Regions from separate parts of the Mesorhizobium sp. Ca11 genome, predicted to be linked through region 2. Evidence: predicted binding sites of a transcription regulator. Region 2 holds the regulator's gene; the other holds the start of a gene.
The links. The regulator LexA, encoded in region 2, represses DNA repair genes until DNA is damaged. The targets are predictions, from matches to a motif close to TGTTCNNNNTGTGTTCNG.
Positions count from the first base shown of each region.

Region 1 (3,572 bases), on a different contig from region 2:
CGAGACCGAGCTTACCATGTCGAGTTTCTGGAGCAGCCCGGCCTCGTTGAGGCGGCATATCGCGCCAGCATGAAACAGCATGGCGCGGTAGCCGCCGCCCGACAGGCAGAGGCCGAGATCATAGCGCTCGGGCGCGCCGCCATCCGCGTCCGGTGGTGATCCAGCCGCAATCGGCTCCATCGCGGCCCCCTTTGCCTGTCCGTCCGGCGTCCTTAAGCCTGGCTATGCGCAATCGAGCCCAGCACCGACATTCTTGCAAGTGGGGGAACGCGTAACTTCACAGATTGGAAATCGGCCCGCGCCGACGGACGGGGAGATTACCCGAAGCGGTTGGTACGCAGCGCACGGACGGCGCGTAGGCTTTCGTCAATCTCCAATGGCGCCAGAGGAGATGCCTCAGCCACTCACAGCTCCTTCTCGGCCAATTCCCTAAACCCGTCCGGCACCGAGCGCGGACCTTCCAGCGCTACCGTGCCGTAGCCGACCGCCTCCTTGCCGAAGCGCTGGCGGATCTTGTCCACCGCCCGGTCGGCGCCGAAGCGCGCCAGGCCTTTGCGGCTGCCGGGCCTCAGCTTCTCGTCCGCCAGCCCGAGCGGCAGTTCGAGCTGCAGCTCGGCATGCTCCTCCAGATGCGAGACAGAGATGGCGAGCAGCGAGATGTCCCTCTCGCCCGGATGGGCGGCAAGCACGCCGCGCACCAGTTCCTCGGCGATCTCCGCCAGCATCGCGGTCGCCTGGATCGGCTGGTCGAGCGTGATCGAGCGGCTCACAGCGCGCAGATCGGCGAAGCGAACCCGCACCGTCACTGTGCGCCCGGGCCGGTCCTTGGCGCGCAACCGGCTGGCCACGCGGTCGGCCAGATGCAGGAGCGTCGGCACGAAGACGCGCGGCACTGCCGGCTTCCTGCCGAGCGCCGATTGCGCGCCGGCAGAATGCGCGCGGCGGTGTGCCTCGAGTTTTCGCGGGTCGCGGTTCCAGGCGAGCGCGGCAAGCTTCTGGCCGGCGGCATGGCCGATCAGCCGCTCCAGCGCGCCGCTATGGGTGCGCGCCAATTGCCCGATCGTCTCGACGCCGATCTCGGCCAGCCTGGCCTTGGTCGCCGGGCCGACACCCCACATCAGCGTGACAGGCAGGTCGTGCAGGAAGGCGAGCTCGATGCCGGGCTCGACCACTACCAGCCCGTCGGGCTTGGCTACCTGCGAGGCGATCTTGGCCAGATGCTTGGTCCGCGCCACACCGATCGAGATCGGCAGGCCGAGCTCGGCCTTCACCCGCTCGCGGATTTTTCGCGCGATCTCTTGCGGTGATCCGAACAGATGCGTGCAGCCGGCGACGTCGGCAAAAGCCTCGTCGATCGAGATGCGCTCGACCGCCGGCGTGAAATCGTCGAGCACCTTAATCGCGGCGTCGCCGAGGCGCTGGTATTCAGAAAAATGACCGCCGACGAAGATGAGCTGAGGGCAGAGCTCGCGCGCTTTGCGGCCCGGCATGCCGCCGCGCACGCCAAAGATTTTCGCCTCATAGGAGGCCGCCAGCACCACGCCTCCGCCGACGGCGATCGGCTTGCCACGCAATGACGGATCTAGCAGTTGCTCGACCGAGGCGTAGAAGGCGTCGAGGTCGGCATGCAGGATGGTGGCGGCCGCGGCGGTGTTCGTGGCGGCCATCGCGCGCTCCCATGGCCATTTGTGTGGCATTGCAGCATTAGCTGCGTCTTTTGTAAGGGGAATTAACGGAACATAAAGAGAACAAAAGAAGCTCTCTGTCAAGCCACCACGCTTGGCCGTGCAGGTTTCCACAACTGGGGGCGCAGCCACAGATAGAGCGCCGGTTGTGCGCATGACCTTTGCGCGGGACACGCCGCCGCAGGCTGAGGAGGGATCGCCTCGCGAGGCGATTCCTCCTTCGCTTCTGAACGTAAATTGCGACTGTCTGCGTTATGCCGGCTTGGCGTATTCTTCGGCGCTCAGCACCTCGATGCATTGGAACGGCTGGTTGCCTTCCACCCAGGCGTCGTGGCCGGGCGGGATGGTGTAGGAAGTGCCGGCCTCGATGGTCTTTTGCGTGCCGTCGGTCATCCGTACGGTGATCGAGCCGGACACGGCATAGCCGACATGCGAGACCTGGCAGCTGTCGGTCTTGACCACCGGCTTCACACATTCGGACCATTTCCAGCCCGGCTGCATGTTCATTCGCCCGAGCGTATAGCCCGGCAGCCGCACGATCTCGACACGCGTCTTGGCGGGCGCGCGGACCTCGTCGGGATTGTTGTGCGATTTGGATTCGAGTTTCGTCACCTTCATTGCAACTTCGGCCATGGTATCCCTCCCATGTGTGAAGCGGCGCCTGACGTTGCGATCGTCGGCGACCGCGAGTGTATTCATAAGCCTTATTATGAGCGATTGCTAATTAATAGAGGTGACCGCGAGCTCAGCCGAACGCTTGGCGCATTGTCGTGGAAGGTGGATATTCCAGGCCCTCGGGCGACGGTCCCGGGCCATCTTCGGACCGAAGTCCCATCGCACGAACGCAGAGGCCCGACACGCCTATTTTCAGGAAACAACGACGGCACCAAAATCATTGGCTAGCAAGCCGCCGGACAAAGTCCCTTCATCGGCGGTTGACCACGGCGTGCCCGCTATTCCTGCGATATGGCGGGCACGCCTTTCCCTGAAACCGCTCCTGGAGTTGAGGGCCGTGCAACCCGGTAAGATGATCGCCAATCTGTTTGCCGCACTGCTTCTGGCCGGCCTGGTCGGCGGCGTCTTCTTCGTCTTCGGCAGGCCGCTCTGGCCCGAGCGCCAGGCCCGTATGGTGATCCTTCTCCCGGTCGATACGATTGCGACCGGATCGCTGCGCCGAGCCTGCCTCGAGCCATGCCTGCCGGCCCGCTTCGACCTCAAGCTCGCGCCCGCCAGGCCGCGCGGATGAAGCCGCGCGGGAACCAGTCCGCGCCCCGGGCCGTTGACGGAGCGAAGGGATGGCGCTGGCGGAGGCCGCCATGGACAATTTCGAACTCATCGATCTTCTGTGCGTCATCGACGCCTGCGTGAGCGACCGTTCGGCCGGCCGTATCGTGCCGATGTCGAGGGCCGTCGAGGAGTTGCGCGTCCTGACCGGCGATTTCGTCTCGTCGGATGAGGATGCGGCCAACGCCTTGACGCAGGTCGCGCTCAAGCGCGGCTGCGCCGTGCTCTTCGACGAGCGAGCGGGCGCGGATATTGTCGGCTAGGGGCAATCTCGTCCTCCTCCTGGCGGAGGAGGTTGGTGCTCATTTCGCCAGGGTGATCATCCGGCCCGCATACGCCGCCCGGCCTCCGAGTTCGGCCGTGCAATCCGACTTCACGGCCGAGTTCCCCGTCATCGAGATCGTATCGCCGACCAGCCGCAGGCAACTGCCCTGGGCGTTCATGTCCGAATTTCCGGCATAGGTGATGACGGCGTCCGGGGCGTAGATAAAGCCGCTGACCACGGAGCCCGATCCGCCGTTCAGCGTCAGCGCCTGGGTGTTGCCGTGAGCCTGGTAGACGGTGATTCCGGCGTAGGGGCCGCTGGTGGGCGGCGACAGGTTC
Region 1 covers NZ_JAIUHU010000014.1:43,064-46,635, forward strand. The annotation lists gene LB538_RS22375 (patatin-like phospholipase family protein) at 1-180, opposite strand, end outside; gene dinB (DNA polymerase IV) at 405-1,667, opposite strand; gene LB538_RS22385 (cupin domain-containing protein) at 1,938-2,318, opposite strand; gene LB538_RS22390 (polymerase) at 2,698-2,931, shown strand; gene LB538_RS22395 (hypothetical protein) at 3,002-3,232, shown strand; gene LB538_RS22400 (TadE/TadG family type IV pilus assembly protein) at 3,272-3,572, opposite strand, start outside.
Region 1: a site for LexA is predicted at 1,734-1,751, ahead of dinB (DNA polymerase IV). Genes of this name have one in related genera too.

Region 2 (3,572 bases):
CAGATGTCCTTCGCTGCCACCGCCGCCCTGGTCGGCGCCTATGCCGGCTTTGCCGACTATCGCGCCGGCAAAACGACCGCGCCGCCGGCAAAGCGTTCGTTTCTCGGGTTCCTATCGCGAAAACTGGCGATTGGAGCGGGTGGCGCCGCCGTGACGTCGCTCATCGCGGGCAGCGCGACATTGTTGTTTGCCATCTGGCACTTCCAGCGGGTGTCGCCGCTCAGCCTGCTGGCCAATCTGGCGGTGATGCCGATCGTCTCATTGGTCGTCATGCCATTCGCCGTGCTGAGCGCGCTGGCCATGCCCTTCGGCTTCGACGGTCCCTTCCTCTTTGTCATGGGCAAAGGCCTGACGGCGATGATCACCATTTCGGCATGGATTTCCGAGCGCTCACCGGTCGACGCCGTGGGGCTGATCTCGATCCAGTCGGTGCTGCTGGCGACGGTCGCGCTGGTCATCGCGACGATGGCTACCACCTGGCTGAGGCTTGCCGCCGTTCCTTTCGCGCTCGCTGCGCTGCTGGCCATTCCGCATGTCCGCACACCGGACGTGCTTATCTCGGAGGATGCGCATCTGGTGGCGATGCCGATCGGCGGCGGCGAGCTTGCCGTCAATCGCGAGCGCTCCAACGAGTTCACCACCGACAACTGGAAACGGGCGCTGAAAGCCGAGGAGATCGTGCCGCCGGAAAGGTTCGCCAGAGATATGCTGGACATTGCCGATCCCGTCGACCTGCCGCCCGGCTCGCCCTTCTATTGCACCGGTGATCTCTGCATCGGCCGGCATCCTTCCGGCGCGATCGTCGCGCTCGCCGAGACCCGCGACGCCGCCCGGCCGGCCTGCGGTTTCGCCGACCTCATCGTCATCAACGACGCCACGGCCTATAACCCATGCCGCGATCCGCGTGTGCTCGTCATTACCAAGCGGCAGCTGGCGCGCGACGGCAGCGCCGCCGTCTTCTTCGATCCGCAATCGGCAACCGCGCGGCCAACCGTCCGCTACGCGGTCGTAGAACCATACCGACCCTGGCACGAGCAGCGGAAATACACGCGCGAGGCGAGGGGACTGGCGCCCTATAAGCAGCCGGAAAAACCAGCCGCCGCACCGGCCCAATAGATTGTCGTTCGGGCGAAGACGGCGAGCCGTTCTGCTCAGTAGCGGCGGATAAGTCCCACGAGCTTGCCCTGAACCTTGACCCGGTCCGGTCCGAAGATCCGGGTCTCATAGGCCGGGTTGGCAGCCTCGAGCGCGATCGAGGCACCCTTGCGGCGGAAACGCTTAAGCGTCGCCTCCTCATCGTCGACCAGCGCCACCACGATCTCGCCCGGGCTTGCGGTGTTGGCATTGCGGATGATGACGGTGTCGCCATCGAAGATGCCGGCCTCGATCATCGAGTCGCCCTTGACCTCCAACGCGTAATGCTCGCCGCCCATGATCATGTCCGGCGGCACCGAGATCGAATGCGTCTGGTGCTGGATGGCGTCAATCGGCACGCCGGCGGCGATGCGGCCCATCACCGGAATGGATACGGCCGCCGCGGCCTCGTCGTCATTGCTTGGCGTCGGAGTGCGCGATGGCGTCGTCGGCTTGACCTGGCGACTGAGATTGCCTTGGCCGCCCTGGATGACGCTTGGCGAAAACTTCTTCGCGGCATTCAGGCCAGGCGCGATCGAGTCGGGCAGGCGCAGCACTTCCAGCGCGCGCGCCCGGTTCGGCAGCCGGCGAATGAAGCCGCGTTCTTCCAGCGCCGTGATCAGCCGGTGGATGCCGGACTTGGAGGCAAGGTCGAGCGCCTCCTTCATCTCATCGAATGATGGAGGAATCCCGCTCTCCTTCAGGCGTTCATGGATGAACATCAGGAGTTCATGTTGTTTGCGCGTCAGCATCGGCGGCCCCCACGGGTTCTGAAACCAGAATCAGAAAAACAAACCCAGAACAAACACTATCTGTTCCAGTTGTGTTCCGCAACCGTTTAAAGTTTAGTGAATTTGTTAAGGCTGCCGAAACAATGTCGCATCCGGTGATGCCCTGGCCGCCCCTTGTAGGACAGCGGCATTGATTCCGCTCGATTTTGGAGCTTCGTTAAGCTGAAACAAGAGCCGACACGATCACGAAGCCGCGGATGGGATCACGTCGGCTCGTTCCGTAAGCGCGCGGCACCGTGAACGAAACGAATCCAAAATGCCAACCTTGGCGAAGTTCCGATCCGCAGTCTTCGCCGTCTATGGACCAGCTAACACAGGACCAAAGGTTCTTGCCCTGTCGCCGAGGGTGGTGAGACAACCCCCTCGGCCAGATCGAAATGGAGGCGGCAGCACAATGAGGGGAATTCCTGATCTCGCCGAAGTCGAGGCGATGGATGCCGCGGATCCGCTGCGCGCCATGCGCGATCGCTTCGTCTTGCCGGAAGACGTCATATACCTCGACGGCAATTCGCTGGGCGCCGCTTCGGTGGACGCCTTCAGCGAGATCGAGACTGCCGCGAGGCAGGAATGGGCGCGGGATCTCATCCGCGCCTGGAACACCGCCGGCTGGTTCGATATGCCCATCGAGCTGGGTGACCAGCTAGGACGGCTGATCGGCGCGAAACCCGGCCAGACGGTCGTTTGCGACACGACTTCGATCAACATCTACAAGGTCCTGCATGCGGCACTTACAATGCGGCCCGAGCGTTCGGTGATCGTTGCCGAGGGCGACAGCTTTCCGACCGACCTCTACATGGCGGAAGGCGTCGCATCGACGCGGCCCGGCACGGTGCTGCGGCTCGAAGGCGCCGATGCCCCGACGATTGAGGAACTGGTCGACGATCGCGTCGCGGTCATTCTGGTCAACCACGTCAACTACAAATCCGGCCGGCTGCGCGACATGGCGGCGCTCACCCGCAAGGCTCAGGAAGCCGGCGCGCTGATCGTGTGGGACCTCTGCCACACGGCGGGTGCGCTGCCGGTGGATCTCGACGGCTCTAATGCCGATTTCGCCATTGGCTGCACCTACAAGTATCTCAATGGCGGGCCGGGCTCGCCAGCCTTCATCTACGCCGCGAACCGCCACCATCGCGACATTCGCCAGCCGCTCAGCGGCTGGTGGGGCCATGCCCGGCCTTTCGCGTTCGAGCAGGGCTACGCCGCGGGCACGGGCATCCGGCGGTTCCTTTGCGGAACGCAACCGGTGCTGTCGATGCGCGCGCTGAAAGGGGCGCTGGATATGTGGAACGATGTCGACATCAGGGCCGTGCGGAGAAAAAGCGTCGCACTGACGGACCTGTTCATCCGGCTTGTCGAAGCCAAATGCGGCGGCTTCGGTCTTGAGCTGGAGAGCCCACGCAACGGCGCCGAGCGCGGCAGCCAGGTGTCGTTCGCCCATCCGCATGGCTATCAGGTGATGCGTGCCTTGATCGAGCGCGGCGTGATCGGCGATTTCCGCGCGCCATCCACCATTCGTTTCGGCTTTACGCCGCTCTATGTCGGCTACCGCGATGTCTGGGATGCGGTCGAGATGCTGGAGGACATCCTGCGGACTGGCATCTGGCAAGACGCACGCTTTGCCGTCAAAACAACCGTCACCTGACTTTG
Region 2 covers NZ_JAIUHU010000011.1:116,668-120,239, reverse strand. The annotation lists gene LB538_RS20060 (ComEC/Rec2 family competence protein) at 1-1,116, shown strand, start outside; gene lexA (transcriptional repressor LexA) at 1,152-1,886, opposite strand; gene kynU (kynureninase) at 2,320-3,567, shown strand.